One region of the Pseudogemmobacter sp. TB195 genome, then DNA from elsewhere that is predicted to be linked to it. Evidence: riboswitches for the same ligand, from Rfam matches in the RefSeq annotation. Region 1 holds a riboswitch; the other holds the start of a gene.

Region 1 (7,604 bases):
GGTCGATCTCGAGGGCGATGAGCGTCTCATCGCCATCATATTCATCGGCGGGCATGGCGGCATGGCTGCCATCGCCGGCCTGAAACACGACGATCGAGACCATCAGCGTAGCGGCGAGGCTGGCGGCGAATGCGGTGGCATCTTTCCTGGACATGGGACTGGCTCCTGTCTTTGGAGACGAGGGACCATCCCCCGCTCGACAGGCGCCCGAAGTGTCTGACCGGATCTGCAATCACCCTTGGGCGTTCGGGCCCCTTGCCCGAATCCCCGAGGGCGGCACGCGCGCGTAAGCCGACCCTTTACGGGTTGATTTCAAAGAGACGGATCGGACCAAGGTTTGCGAATGGAAGCGGGGATGGGGCTTTGGCTCTGACAGGTGCCTGATCCCATGACGGGATGCCTCCGCTCGCCACCGGCCTCGGAGCAAGATGGGCGCGTTCTTCGTCGTGTTGAAGACGGTGAAATCCGGTCCGCAAATTGAAGATGAATATTATACGGGAGACACTCACGACCGTCGGCCCCAGACATAAGGCCATGCCGCGCACAAGGAACCGGTGAAGACCACGCGCGGCGATCCTCGAGGAAAAAGGCCCGATACCAGCCAGCCGGCTTTCAGCTCAGACTCGGAAAATACCCCTGCCATTGCTCCAGGCGGGTTGATCAGGCACAAGAGTGGTCATGAGTGATCATATTGGCAGCAAATCCAGCGCAGCGCTTTTCCCGCTGCTGATCGGGACCAGGGCACGCCATGTGCCTGGGTTGCCTGTGCGCTGAGCATGCGCTGACCGCCGGGCAACCCCAGACCATTCCCTTGCAACACATCAGACCGGCACCCTGACGGGGCCGAGGGATTTGTCATGACACTCTGGACTGAACTGGCCCGCGCCTCGACCGAGGCGGGCGACGATATCCTGTTGCGCAAACGCGGCGATATCTATGAGATCCGCTTCAACGGCATCGAGTTGATGTCGAACATCATGTGGCGCTCCGAAGCGGTGCTGGCCGAGCGCAGCCTGCGACAGCTTGGCGGCGCGCCCCAACCTCGCCTGTTGATTGGCGGACTCGGCATGGGCTTCACCCTGCGGGCCGCGCTCGATCTCTCGCCCCCCGATGCGCAGGTCACAGTCTGCGAATTGATCCCGGCGATTGCAGAATGGAATCGCGGGGTTCTGGCCCCGCTGGCCGACCATCCACTGCGCGATCCGCGAGTGCAACTGCGGGTCATGGATGTGATGGATCTGCTTGCCGAAAGCGGCCCAGGCTTCGATGTGATCCTGATGGATACTGACAACGGGCCGGATTTTCTGGTCCGCGATGACAACCAGCGCCTCTACGGACAAACCGGCCTGAACGCGGTGCGGGATGCCCTGCGACCAAGCGGGATTGCGGCCTTCTGGTCTGCTGAGATCTCCGATCCATTTGAGGACAGGCTCAACGAACTTGGCTGGAACTGGCAGCGCGAGGACGTGCAATTGCCCGGCGGGCGGGTGGATGCCTTCCACCATATCTACCTAGCGCGGCAGTTCCAAGGTGAGCGAGTATCACCAGGGTTGGCGGTCGCGGGCCATATTCCGCCCGCACTGGTCTTGGCCCAGCCGGCAGGACCGGACATAAGCTGACATAAGATCAGCTCGGAGCATATCCCTGGACAGCGAACCACTCTTGCTCGCGGCGGCATTTCTGGCGGTCGCTCTGGTCTATGCGGCGGTCGGGCAAGCGGGCGCGTCCGGGTATATCGCGATCATGGGCGTGGCGGGCTTTGAACCGCTCGCCATGAAGACGACGGCGCTTTCGCTGAACCTCCTCGTCGCGGCAATCGGCACAGCCCTTTATCTTCGAAATGGCCGGTTGTCGTGGCGCAATGTCTGGCCCTTTGCCATCCTCGGGTTCCCCTTCTCGATGCTGGGTGGTGCCATCCATCTGCCAGGAACGCTCTATTTCCCATTGGTCGGGGCCGTTCTGATCCTGTCCGCGCTTCAAATGGCACGATCAGCATTTCTCGCCAGCCCCTCCCGCCCGGATACCCCGGTCATGCCGCCATTCATGGCAGCGCTCGTGACCGGGGCGGTCATTGGTTTTGTGTCAGGAACAACGGGAACGGGTGGAGGCGTGTTCCTGGCCCCCGTCATCCTGGGCATGAACTGGGCCACCCCACGCCAGACGGCGGCGACCACGGCCGTGTACAACCTTCTGAACTCGGCCGCAGCGCTGATCGGCGCCTATGCCGCCTGGGACCAGATGCCGTCCACCCTGCCCGGCTGGCTTTGCGCGGTCACAATCGGTGGGACAGCCGGTGCCTGGATCGGCAGTCGCTATCTGTCGGACCGCTGGCTGCGTGGCATCCTCTCGGTCCTGCTGTTCTCATCAGGGATCAAGCTGCTGATGTGATCCGGTCTCCTATCTCGGCCCGTCCAGCTCTCCCGATCTTGCCCTGGGAGCGAAACTTCTCTAACGTTTGCGCCACTTACTCGTTGGGGTGTCCCGGGCAACCGGGGCTGAGAGGCGATAGCCAACCCATCGAACCTGATCCGGTTCATACCGGCGGAGGGAACGGGTAGCTCTAGCATCTCACGGCGGGATTCCGTCCGTGCGCCAAGCCCCCAGAACCAGTCCGTCGGTCACTTTTGGGGGCGACGTGACAACCATCGCATTGACCATTGCAGGCTCCGACAGCGGCGGCGGGGCGGGGATTCAGGCAGATCTGAAGACCTTTTCGGCGCTCGGGGTTTACGGCGCGAGCGTGCTGACCGCGATCACGGCGCAAAACACCTGCGCTGTCACCGCCATTCAAAGCCTGCCCCCCGCCATCGTTCGCGCACAGATCGAGGCCGTCTTCGACGATCTCGCCGTGGGCGCGGTCAAAATCGGCATGCTCGGCGACCCCGAGGCGATCGCAACCGTGGCGACGGCGCTGAAGGACTGCGCGGTGCCGGTGGTGCTCGACCCGGTGATGGTGGCGAAATCCGGCGACCGGCTGCTTGCCGCCGAGGCGATTGCGGCCCTGCGCGAACGCCTGTTGCCGCTGGCCACTGTCCTGACCCCGAACCTGCCCGAGGCCGCCGATCTGCTCGCGATGCCCCCGGCACGCGACCACGCCACCCGGCAGGCACAGGGTGGCGCCCTGCGCGCCATGGACCCGGAATGGGTCATGATGAAGGGTGGCCATGCCGAAGGCCCGGTCTGCACCGATCTGCTGATCGGCCCTGCCCCGCTGGAAATCAGTGCGCCGCGCCTTGCCACCCGCAACACCCATGGCACCGGCTGCACGCTCTCGGCTGCGATTGCCGCCGGGCTGGCGCAGGGTCTGAGCGTGCCCGAAGCCGTGACCCGCGCGCATAGCTATCTGCAAGCGGCCATCGCGGCGGCGGACAGGCTTTCGGTCGGCTCGGGGCACGGGCCGGTGCATCATTTCCATGCCTGGTGGCCAGATGGGGAAAGACGGGCATGAACATCCGCATCCTCGGCGCGGGCGTCATGGGCCTTGTCATCGCCACCGAACTGACCTCACGCGGCCATCGCGTTGAAATCATTGACCCCGCAGGCCCGCCCGGGCCGCATGGCTGCTCATGGTGGGCGGGCGGAATGCTCGCACCGCATTGCGAAGTCGTGGATGCCGAAGAGCCGGTGGAGCGCCTTGGGTTGGCCGCAATCGACTGGTGGGACCGCCACACCGGCGCGGTGGAGCGCAAGGGCACGCTGGTGCTGACGCCCGAGCGCGACAGGGGCGAGCTGGCCCGCTTCGCCCGCCGCAGCCGGAACCACCGCAGCCTCGACGCTGACGGAATCGCGGCGCTGGAACCCGATCTTGCCGGGCGCTTCAACACGGGCCTGTTCTTCGAGACCGAGGCACATCTTTCCCCCCGCAAGGCCTTGCAGGCGCTGAAAAACCGCCTCGACGCCGCCGGTGTCGCGTTCCATTCCGAAGCACCCGCCCCCGCCCTGACCATCGACGCCCGAGGCCTCGCCGCCCGGGACGCACTGCCGGACCTGCGCGGCGTGCGGGGCGAGATGCTGGTGCTGCGCTGCCCCGGCGTCAGTCTCTCGCGCCCGGTGCGAATGCTGCATCCGCGCATGCCCCTTTACATCGTGCCGCGCGGCGATGGCATCTTCATGCTGGGCGCCACGATGATCGAGAGCGACCGGCGCGGCGTGGTCACCGCCCGCTCGCTTCTTGAACTCCTCTCCGCCGCATGGGCGCTGCATCCGGGGTTCGGCGAGGCCGAGGTGCTGGAACTCGGGGCCGATGCCCGCCCGGCCTTCCCCGACAACCTGCCCCGCCTGCGCAGACGTGGCGGCACCCTTTATGCCAACGGGCTTTACCGCCACGGCTTCCTGCTCTCTCCCGCTGTCGCCCGCATGGCGGCGGAGCATATCGAAACCGGCATCACCCCCGAATTCATGGACGAGGTTTCCTGATGGACATCACCCTCAATGGCGAGGCGCGGCAGACTGCTGCCACCACCCTTGCCGATCTGCTGGCCGAACAGGGCCTGACCGCCAAGGTGGCCACCGCCATCAACGGCAGTTTCGTGCCCGCCAGCCTGCGTGCTGCCACCCCGATCCGGCACGGCGACCGGATCGAGGCGCTTTCCGTCATGCAGGGGGGCTGAACCATGCCGGTCTTCTACGGGACAGAGGTCGAGAGCGCGCTGATGCTCGGGACCGCGCAGTATCCCTCGCCCGCAACCCTCGCCGAGGCGTTCCGCGCCTCGAAAGCCGGGATCGCCACGGTCAGCTTGCGCCGCGAACAGGGCGGCGGCCATGCATTCTGGGAGCTGATCCGCGGGCTTGGCACCCGCATCCTGCCCAATACCGCCGGCTGCCACACGGTCAAGGAGGCCGTGACCACCGCCCATATGGCGCGGGAATTCTTCGGCACCGACTGGATCAAGCTGGAGGTGATCGGCCATACCGACAGCCTGCAACCCGATGTCTTCGCGCTGGTCGAGGCCGCGCGGATCCTCGCGGAAGACGGGTTCAAGGTCTTCCCCTATTGCACCGAGGATCTGATCGTCTGCGACCGCCTGTTCCATGCGGGCTGCGCGGTACTGATGCCATGGGGCGCACCGATCGGCTCCGGCCTCGGGATCAACAACGCTTATGGGCTGCGGGCGCTGCGGGCCGAATTCCCCGACACCACCCTCGTCGTCGATGCCGGGATCGGCCTGCCGAGCCATGCCGCCCGCGCGATGGAAATGGGCTATGACGCCGTCCTTCTGAACACCGCCGTGGCCAAGGCGGGTGACCCCGCCGCGATGGCCCGCGCCATGGCGCTGGCGGTCGAGGCCGGACGCGCCGCCCACCGCGCCGATCCGATGGAGCCGCGCGACATGGCCACCCCCTCCACCCCCGTGATCGGAAAGGCTTTCCTCGCATGACCCTGCCGCGTTTCTACCCGATCTTCGACAGCGCCGATTGGATCGCGCGCATGCTGCCCCTTGGCATGCAACTCGTGCAGCTGCGCATCAAGGACCGACCGGAGGCCGAGACCCGCGCCGAGATCCGCCGCGCCCGCGATCTGTGTCGCGCAGCGGGGGCGATCCTCGTGATCAACGATTACTGGCAGATCGCCATCGAGGAAGGCTGCGACTGGCTGCATCTGGGACAGGAAGACCTCGACACCGCCGATCTGGGCGCGATCCGCGCGGCGGGGCTGAAGCTCGGGATCTCCACCCATGACGAGGAGGAGCTCGCCCGCGCATTGGCGGCCAAGCCCGATTACATCGCGCTCGGGCCGATCTGGCCGACGATCCTCAAGCAGATGAAATGGCACCGGCAGGGCACGGAAAAGCTGACCGAATGGAAGGCGAAGATCGGCACGACCCCCCTGATCGCCATTGGCGGCCTAAGCATCGCCCGCGCGCCCGAGGCCTTTGCGGCAGGCGCAGATGTGGTCTCGGCCGTCACCGACATCACGCTGAACCCGGACCCCGAAGGGCGCTTGCACGACTGGCTGGACGCCACGCGATGAGCCGTTACGCGAGGCAGGAGATTCTGCCCGAAATCGGGCGCGAGGGGCAGGCCCGCATCCGCGCCGCGCATCTTCTGGTGGTCGGCGCGGGCGGGCTTGGCGTGCCGGTCGTGCAATATCTGGCGGGCGCGGGCGTGGGGCGGATCACGCTGATTGATCCCGACCGGGTGGAGAAAAGCAACCTCCACCGCCAGCCGATCTACGCCGCCCATATCGGCCAGCCGAAAGCGCAGGCGGCGGCCGCCTTTGCCCATGCCCTGAACCCCGATGTCTCCGTCACCCCGGTGATCGACTGGCTGACCCCCGCCAATGCGCCTGCATTGATAGCAGACGCGGATCTGGTGCTCGATTGCGCCGACAGTTTCGCCGCCAGCTACACGCTGTCGGATCTGTGCCTGATACTCGGTAAGCCCTTGATTTCGGCCTCGGTTCTCGGGACCTCCGGCTATGTCGGCGGGTTTTGCGGCACCGCACCATCGCTGCGCGCGGTCTTCCCCGACCTGCCCGACACGCTTGCGACCTGCGCCACGGCTGGCGTCCTCGGCCCGGTGGTCGGCATGTTCGGGCTGATGCAGGCGCAAATGGTGCTGGCGGTGATCCTCGGCGCAGCCCCCTCGCCGCTCGGGCAGCTCTGGCGCTACGAGATGGCGGGGTTCAGGAGTTCCGCCTTCCGCTTCGATACGGCACCTGAGCCTGCAACCGCCCATCCGTTCATCGCCAAATCCCACCTGCGCAGCAGCGATTATGTCATCGAGCTGCGGCCCGAGGCCGAAGCTCCGATTCCGGTCGTCCCCGATGCCCTGCGCCTGCCCCCCGAGGCTTTTGGCCCCCGGGGGCCGATGCCAGCAGCCTGTCAGCGCGCCGTCTTCACCTGCCGCTCGGGCCTGCGCGCATGGCGCGCCGCCGACCGGCTCCGCCCGCATTGGCCCGGCGAGATCGCCCTTCTGGCCGATACATCCAGTTCCTGAGGAGACCTGACATGACCCCCACCCGCCTTGCGGCAACCCTTGCCGCGACCCTGCTGACGGCTGTGCCCGCCCTTGCGCAGGACCGCATGACGCTGATCCTCGACTGGTATGTGAACCCCGATCACGCGCCGGTCATCCTCGCGCAGGAAAAGGGCTTCTTTGCCGATCAGGGACTGACGGTCGAGATCATCGCCCCCGCCGATCCCAGCGAGCCGCCGAAACTGGTCGCCGCAGGCCGCGCCGATCTGGCGGTCAGCTATCAGCCGCAGCTGCATCTGCAGGTGCATGCGGGCCTGCCGCTGGTCCGCGTCGGCACATTGGTCGCAACGCCGCTGAACTGCCTGATGGTCGATGCCGACGGCCCGGTGCAAAACCTTGCCGACCTCAAGGGCCGCAAGGTGGGCTATTCGGTCTCGGGCGTCGAAGAAGCGGTGATGGCCGCCATGCTGGCCTCGGTGGATCTGACGCTGGCAGATGTCGAGATGATCAACGTCAACTGGTCGCTGACCCCCGCCGTGATGACGGGCCAGGTCGATGCCGTCATCGGCGCATTCCGCAATTTCGAGCTGACGCAGATGCGGCTGGCGGGCGCAAACGGGCGGTGCTTCTTCCCTGAGGAGGCCGGATTGCCAGGCTATGACGAGTTGATCTTCGTCGCCAACTCG
Region 2 (7,604 bases), on a different contig from region 1:
ATTCGCCCGCCGCAAGCGCCAGCCGCAAGGGCGGGAAAAGGCGCTCGCGGCCGATCCAGGCCTCGCCCGAAAGCCGCATCACGTAAGGCCCGCGCGCCAGAACCCCGCCTCAAGCCGCGTCGCAACACGGAAATGACGCTCTAGCTGGCGCCAGCGCGGCAGGGTCTGCGCGGCCTCGCCCAGCCGGTCGCGGAGGGCCATGTCAAAAAGCGCCCCCGCCTCGCGGCAGATCTGCTGATAGGTCTCGCCGCCATAGGTCCCGATCCAGTCGCGATAGGGCGTTTCACCAGCGGTTGCGATCAGCCGCGCGCCGATCTCGCCATAGCCCAGCACGCAGGGCAGCAGCGCGGCCAGCAGATCGAGGAAATCGCCGCTCAGCCCGGCATCCAGCACATAGCGGGTATAGGCCAGATTGCCGGTCGCCTCTTCGGTGGCGGCAAGATCTGCCGCCGATATCCCGGCTGCCGCGCAGAGCCGGATATGCAGCGCCATCTCGTGATGAAGAAGTCCGTGGACCGTCGCGCTGGCCGCCTGCATCTCGGCCAGATTGCCGGCCTTGACCACGGCAAGCGACCAGGCACGGGCGAAATGGATCAGGAAAACATAGTCCTGGCGCATATAGCTGAGAAAATCCGCGCGTGGCAGCGAGCCATCCTGCAGCGCGTCGAGAAAGGCGTGCCGCGTATAGGCGTTCCAGTCCTCGGGACAGGCGGCACGCAGGGCGGCAAATCCGGATCCGTAATCAGGAAGGCTCATTCTGCTGCCCCCGGGTCAATCGCCAGGCGCGAGACCGGCAGGATGCTGTCTGTCAGACCCGATTGCTGCAAAAACGCTTCGAATCTCGCATAGCGCCCATGATCCAGCGCCGCCGGTGAATGGGCGAAACGCGGCAATGTGTCGGCCCAAGCTTTGGTGTTGAGCGGGTCGGACAGATCCGGCGCGGTGGCGGCAAAAGCCTCGAATGCGGCCTCGGGGTGGTTGATCATATAGGCCGTCGCGCGCTCGATCGCGGTCAGGAAGCGGGTCACGCGATCCTGGTCAAACCCGGTACGGGCCACAAAGATCAGCTCATCATAAGCGGGGATCCCGGCCTCTTCGGGGTAGAAACAGCGCCCGTCGCCGCCGGCAAGCTGCATCTGCGTCAGTTCGAAATTGCGAAACGCCCCGATGACCGCATCAACCTGGCCGGTCAGAAGCGCGGGCGTCAGCGACCAGTTCACATTGACCAGTTCGACATCCCCCGCCGTCAGCCCGGCGCTGGCCAGCATCCCCGACAGCAACGCCGATTCGACGCCCGAAACCGAATAGCCGATCCGCTTTCCCTTAAGATCGCCAAGGCTCTGCACCGGCCCGTCTGCCGCCACCATCAGGCAATTGAGCGGGGTGGCAATCAGAGTGCCGACACGAACCAGCGGCAGCCCTTCATGGACCTGGAGATGCAGCTGCGGCTGATAGGAGACCGCCAGATCGGCCTGGCCCGCCGCGACCAGTTTCGGAGGCTCCGTCGGGTCGGCAGGCGCGATGATCTCGACCTCAAGCCCCTGCTCTTTGAAAAAGCCCTTTTCCCGGGCGATGATCACCGGGCCATGGTCCGGGTTCACATACCAGTCGAGGATCAGGGTCATACGGTCCTCTGCCCGGGCGGGCCCGGTCAGCGAGACAGCGGTCAGCGCGACAGCGGCCAGCAGGGCCAGGGCGAAACGGGTCATATCTCGGTCTCCGTCAGGGGCGGATCGGCGATCAGCGCGATCTCATTTGGAAAAATCGGGTGGAGCTGCGCCGCCGCGCGCCAGGCCCGGAGGCCGGAGCGGCAGGCGAGTACGATGCGCTCATGTGGCGCGGGCGTGGCCCCCGTGATCTGGTCAGGCGCGAAGCGATGGGCATCCGGGGTGACGCCAAGTGGCGCCTCGGCGCGGTCGCGCAGCTCGATCACGTAATCGCCGGGGCGGATCGCAGACCTGGCGATGAAAGGGAAAGCCGTCTCCGGCTCGGGTGCTGTGTCAAAGCGAAAGCTGCTGAACCGCCAGCCCGCCATGTCAAAGCGGATCAGCTGGCCAAGCGGCGATGGCGTGATCCCCGCCAGATGCGCCAGCGCCATCTGCGCCATGAGCGTGCCGAGCATCCCCACCACCGGACCAAGCACGCCGGCACTGGCGCAGGTCGCAAGGGTTTCCGGCAGGTCGGGGAACACCGCCCTGAGCGAAGGCGCACCGCCGCAAAACCCTCCGACATAGCCCGAAAGCCCCAGCGCCGAGGCCGATACCAGCGGCTTCCCGGCGCGGTGGCACAGGTCGGAGAGCAGATAGCTCGCGGCGAAACTGTCAGCGCAATCGAGGATCAGATTGGCCTCTGCCACCAGGTCGGGCGCATTTTCAGGATCGCAATGCGCGACCAGCGCCGTCACCTGACAGTCAGGGTTCAGCAGCCGCAGTGCATTTGCGACAAGTGCGGCCTTCGGCGCGCCGATCCCGCCTGCATAAAGCGGCTGGCGGTGCAGGTTGCTTTCCTCGGCGCGGTCCGGGTCGATCACGGTGATACGCCCGATTCCGGCGCCGGCCAGATATTGCAGCGCCGGCACGCCCAGCCCCCCGGCCCCCACGACCAGCAGATGCGCCTGGGCGAAAGCCGCCTGCCCCCCGGCCCCGATCCCGGGCAGCAGGGTCTGGCGCGCATAGCGGCTCATGCCGTCACCTCAAGCCAGTGCCGCACCTGTGCCTCAGGGTCGGGGTTCAGCGTGATATCGGTCACCACCGAAACCAGATCCGCCCCGGCGGCAAAGGCCTCTGCCGCGCGCGCAGGCGTCATCCCGCCGATCGCCACCAGCGGCATATCCCCGATCCGCGCTTTCCAGACGGCGAGCTTTTCCACCCCCTGCTGATGCCATTTCATCTGTTTCAGGATCGTCGGCCAGACCGGACCCAGCGCGATGTAATCCGGGCCCAGCGCCAGCGCGCGCGCCAGTTCTTCTTCATCATGGGTCGAGATACCGAGCCGCAGCCCGCCGCGCCGGATCGCTTCAAGATCGGCGGCATCAAGATCCTCCTGTCCGAGATGGATCCAGTCACAGCCTTCCTCGATTGCGAGCTGCCAGTGATCATTGACCACAAGGATCGCCTGATGCGCGCGGCACAAAGCCTGCGCTGCGCGGATCTCAAGGCGCGTCTCGTCAGCGCTGCGATCCTTGACGCGCAGCTGCACCAGCCGGACCCCAAGCGGCAGCATCCGCGCCACCCAGGCAGCAGAGTCGAAAATCGGATAAAAACGCGGCAGGGTCATGCGAGAAACGCCCTCCCCACCACCGGCGTCGAGGGCGCGGCCATATCGCGCGGCTCCATCGGCTGCGCGAGATAGGCCGCCCTGCCCGCCCGGATAGCGCCGGCCATGGCCCCGGCCATCCGCGCCGGATCACCGGCCTTCGCCACCGCCGTATTCAGAAGCACCGCATCAAAGCCCAGCTCCATCGCCCGCGCCGCATGGGAAGGCAGCCCGATCCCGGCATCGACCACCAGAACCTGATCGGGAAACTCTGCCCGCAGCACGCGCAGCCCATATTCGTTCATCAGCCCCCGCCCCGAGCCAATCGGCGCGCCCCAGGGCATCAGCACCTCACAACCGGCCTCGACCAGGCGCGCACAGACGCCAGGATCCTCGGTCGTATAGGGAAAGACCTTGAACCCGTCGGCAATCAGGATGCGGGCGGCTTCAACAAGGCCGAAGACATCAGGCTGCAGTGTATCGGTATGGCCGATCACTTCGAGCTTGATCCAGTCTGTCGCGAACAGCTCGCGCGCCATATGGGCCGTGGTCACGGCCTCTTTCACCGTATGGCAGCCGGCGGTATTGGGCAGAATCTTCGCGCCAAGATCTGCCACAAGCGCGCGGAAGTCACTGCCACCTCCCTGCTCGCGGCGCAATGAGACCGTAGCGATCCCGGCCTCAGAGCTGCGAAACGCCGCTTCCAGGATCTTCGGCGAGGGATATTGCGCCGTGCCCAGCATCAGCGAGCTTTCAACAGCAGTCCCGTAGAATACCGGCATCTCAGCCCCCCTGCATGGCGGCGAGAACCTCGACCCGGTCGCCCTCTTGTATTTCTGTTTCCAGCCGCGCGGCTTTGGCGATGAAGACCTCATTCACCGCAGTCGCCACGGCCGGGCCAAAGCCCTGTTCCTCAAGCAAAGCGGCCAGGGTTCTCGCCCCGGTCTGCCTTGCCTCTCCATTCACGAAAACTCTCATATCCTCACCTCATCCATGAACTCGGGCTGCGCGCCGGTCTCGATATGTTCCGCCACCATCCGCGCGCAGGCGGGGGAGAGCAGGAAGCCGTGGCGGTAGAGACCATTGGCAAAGATCACATCCCCCCGGCGCCGGATCCTGGGCAGGTTGTCGGGGAAAGCGGGGCGCGCGTCAGAACCGGTCGCGATCAGCTCGGCCTCGCCAAAACCGGGATGGATCGTCCAGGCCGCCGCCATCAGCTCCATCATCGACCGCAGCGTGACCGGCCCGCGCCATCCGCTTTCGATCATCGTGGCGCCAAGCATGAAATGCCCGTCGCCGCGCGGCACGATGTAAAGCGGGATACGCGGATGCAGCAGGCGGACCGGGCGCGACAGGCTCACGCCCTCGCAGCGGATCAGCAGCATCTCACCACGCACGCCGCGCAGATCGCCAAGACTGTCCCGAGCCGCCAGCCCCCGGCAATCGATGGTAACCGGCGCCCCTGACGGCTCGGACGTCACCACGATCCCCCGGGCCGCGAGACGGCGGGCCAGTTCGCCAAGCGCCGCGCGCGGGGCGAGATGCGCTTCGGTTCTGAAGAAGAGCCCCTCACGGAAACGGCCTGCCAGATCGGACTCAAGCTGCGCGATCCCGTCCCCGCCAATGGCCTGGTGCCCTTTGGTCAGCCGCGCAAAACGCGCCAGATCGCCCCGGTCACGCGGATCGGCCAGAACCAGCGTCCCGGCCCCGGTAACCAGCCCGGTATGGGATTGCCACCAGGCGGCCGCGCCGGCCCCAAGCCGTTCAACCGGTTCCTCTGCCGATTCCGCCTCGCAATATGGCGCCAGCATACCACCAGCCCACCAGGAACAGGCCTGCGGCCCTGGGCCGCCGGCCGGGTCAGAAATCGTGACCTCATGACCGCGCGCCGTAAGTTCGCTGGCCATCACAAGGCCCATGACACCGGCCCCGAGAATATGGACGCGGCTCATGATTGCGGCCAGAGCGCGTGGAAATGATGCACCGGCCCATGGCCGGAACCGATTTGCAGCGCATCCGCCGCCCGGATCGCCCCCTGGAGCCAGCGATGCGCCCGCGCCACCGCATCGGGGACAGCCATCCCCTGCGCCAGCCCGGCCGCAATCGCTGCGGCATAGCTGCATCCTGTGCCATGCGTATTTTTGGTCTGCTGGCGTTCTGCCGTGAACACATGGGATACAGGGCCGATCAGCAGATCGCGACACGCTGCCCCCCCGGCATGACCGCCTTTCATCAACACCCAGGCCGGCCCGAGCGACAGGAGCGCGCGCCCCTGCGCTTCCTGCGCCTCATGGCTGCTGGCCGGGGCCTCGCCCAGTAGATCTGCCGCTTCGGGCAGGTTCGGGGTCAAAACCGTCGCGAGCGGCAAAAGCGCCTCGCGCAGTGCTGCGACAGCCTCGGCCGCGAGCAACCGGTCACCGGATTTTGCCACCATCACCGGATCAACCACCAGGGCCAGATCACGCCCTTTCAGCGCCGCCGCCACGGTCGCGACCAGTTCCGGATCGCCCAGCATCCCGATCTTCACCGCACCCACGGCAAGATCATCGAACACCGCCTCCAGCTGCGCCCGGACCAGCCGCGCTGGCAGGGCCATCACCGCGGTCACCGCCCTTGTGTTCTGGGCCGTGATCGCGGTGATCACGCTGGCGCCATAGACGCGCATTGCCGCGAAACTTTTAAGATCGGCCTGAATCCCCGCGCCGCCGCCGGAATCAGACCCCGCTATGGTCAAAGCTATCGCCGTCATCATGCCCCCAATGACCGGCGAAAAGATTTGGGGAGACTGGTGCCCGGGCAGGCCGCAACGGGCCGCCAGAGACACAATCAGACCACCCGTTCCCTCCGCCGGTATGAACCGGATCAGGTTCGATGGGTTAGCCTTGCGGCCTCTCAGCCCCGGTTTCCCGGGACACCCCAACGAGTAAGTTGCCCAATCGTTAAGCGCCGCGTTTTCGTTTGGCAACCGGCAAAATCCCGCTTTCTGCGCGAATGAGGCTGCTTACAGGGCCGCTGTCTGTTCCGCTTTGCGACATGTCGCAAACAGACAATCCCGGCCGCCGCACTGTGATCAATTCAGCCTCGCAAGGTGCCGCTGGCGACAGCGGAGAATTGGGAAGCCGGTGCGGCCCTGCAAGGGGTCAAAGCCGGCGCTGCCCCCGCAACGGTAGAGGCTGAGAGGCGCGATAAGGACCACTGGGCGGAGGAGCCCGGGAAGGTATCGCGACCAGGGTTGAAAAGACCGCTCGCCAAGCCCGGAAACCAGCCTTGCACGAGATGTCGAGCCGCGGTGGGCGGCGAAGCGGCAACCGGCTCGCGGGTCCATCCCCGCGCGGGCCCTTCGCCGCCTGTTGTCCACCGCACGTCAAACCTGCCTGTGCGACCCGCCCGGGCTAACGCGAAGGACAGCAAATGCTGAGCCAGTCCGAAACCCTTTCCCGCCTGCTGGCACGCCGGAGCGGCTATGCCTTAGAGCGCGATTTATATTGTGATCCCGGGGTGTTGGAGGCCGATCTTCAACATCTTTGGTATCGTGAATGGCTCTTTGCCATTCCGGGCTGCGAGCTGGAGAAACCCGGCGCCTTTGCCACGCTGCAGATCGGCGCCTATCCGGTGGTGATCATCAAGGGCAAAGACAATCGCATCCGCGCGTTCCACAATGTCTGCCGCCATCGCGGTCAGCGGCTTTGCGCGAAGACCAATGGCGCGACCACGAACCTTGTCTGCCCCTATCACCAATGGACCTATGACCTCGAGGGCAAGCTCATTTTCGCCCGCGATATGGGCGAGGATTTCGACCCTTCGAAATTCGGGCTGAAGAAGGTGCACTGTGTCGATCTTGGCGGCATGGTCTTTATCTGCCTTGCCGAAGTGCCCCCTCCCATTTCCGACCTCGCGCCGAAGCTGATGTCGTATCTGGCCCCCTCGGGCCTTGCCGATGCAAAGGTCGCTTTCAGCTCGACCATCGTCGAAAACGGCAACTGGAAACTGGTGATCGAGAACAACCGCGAATGTTATCATTGCGGCGGCGCGCACCCGTCTTTGTGCCGGACCTATTCCGACAACCCGCGCATGACGGCGATGGAGGGGCCTGATTCGGCCTCGCCCGACATTATCGAACACTGGAAGCGCTGCGAGGCGGCCGGCCTGCCCTCGCGCTTCACCAACCATCCGCAGATGCAATGGCGGCTCGCCCGCATCCCCCTGCTGAACGGCGCCGAAAGCTATACGATGTCGACTAAGGCGGCGGTGGCGAAACGCATGGGCACCATGCCCTTCAACGATGCCGGCAGCCTTCTGTTCTTTCACTACCCGAACAGCTGGAACCATTTCCTCGGTGATCACGCCAT

Evidence for each region. Region 1 has a riboswitch for thiamine pyrophosphate ahead of thiD (bifunctional hydroxymethylpyrimidine kinase/phosphomethylpyrimidine kinase). Riboswitches for the same ligand answer to the same signal wherever they lie in the genome.
Region 2: linked by a shared signal. The riboswitch ahead of thiD (bifunctional hydroxymethylpyrimidine kinase/phosphomethylpyrimidine kinase) and the one ahead of thiD (bifunctional hydroxymethylpyrimidine kinase/phosphomethylpyrimidine kinase) in region 1 are both predicted to bind thiamine pyrophosphate.

Annotation. Positions count from the first base shown of each region.
Region 1 is NZ_JBZEGG010000035.1:1,701-9,304, forward strand. Features, by position in the region: gene AC4FS3_RS25590 (hypothetical protein) at 1-154, opposite strand, end outside; gene AC4FS3_RS25595 (spermidine synthase) at 858-1,619, shown strand; gene AC4FS3_RS25600 (sulfite exporter TauE/SafE family protein) at 1,663-2,388, shown strand; TPP riboswitch at 2,463-2,567, shown strand; gene thiD (bifunctional hydroxymethylpyrimidine kinase/phosphomethylpyrimidine kinase) at 2,636-3,448, shown strand; gene AC4FS3_RS25610 (FAD-dependent oxidoreductase) at 3,445-4,416, shown strand; gene thiS (sulfur carrier protein ThiS) at 4,416-4,610, shown strand; gene AC4FS3_RS25620 (thiazole synthase) at 4,614-5,378, shown strand; gene AC4FS3_RS25625 (thiamine phosphate synthase) at 5,375-5,971, shown strand; gene AC4FS3_RS25630 (HesA/MoeB/ThiF family protein) at 5,968-6,939, shown strand; gene AC4FS3_RS25635 (ABC transporter substrate-binding protein) at 6,951-7,604, shown strand, end outside.
Region 2 is NZ_JBZEGG010000014.1:130,977-138,580, forward strand. Features, by position in the region: gene AC4FS3_RS15605 (ABC transporter ATP-binding protein) at 1-79, opposite strand, end outside; gene AC4FS3_RS15610 (TenA family protein) at 79-756, opposite strand; gene AC4FS3_RS15615 (ABC transporter substrate-binding protein) at 753-1,709, opposite strand; gene AC4FS3_RS15620 (HesA/MoeB/ThiF family protein) at 1,706-2,683, opposite strand; gene AC4FS3_RS15625 (thiamine phosphate synthase) at 2,680-3,276, opposite strand; gene AC4FS3_RS15630 (thiazole synthase) at 3,273-4,037, opposite strand; gene thiS (sulfur carrier protein ThiS) at 4,039-4,233, opposite strand; gene AC4FS3_RS15640 (FAD-dependent oxidoreductase) at 4,230-5,207, opposite strand; gene thiD (bifunctional hydroxymethylpyrimidine kinase/phosphomethylpyrimidine kinase) at 5,204-6,004, opposite strand; TPP riboswitch at 6,078-6,184, opposite strand; cobalamin riboswitch at 6,325-6,539, shown strand; gene AC4FS3_RS15650 (aromatic ring-hydroxylating oxygenase subunit alpha) at 6,667-7,604, shown strand, end outside.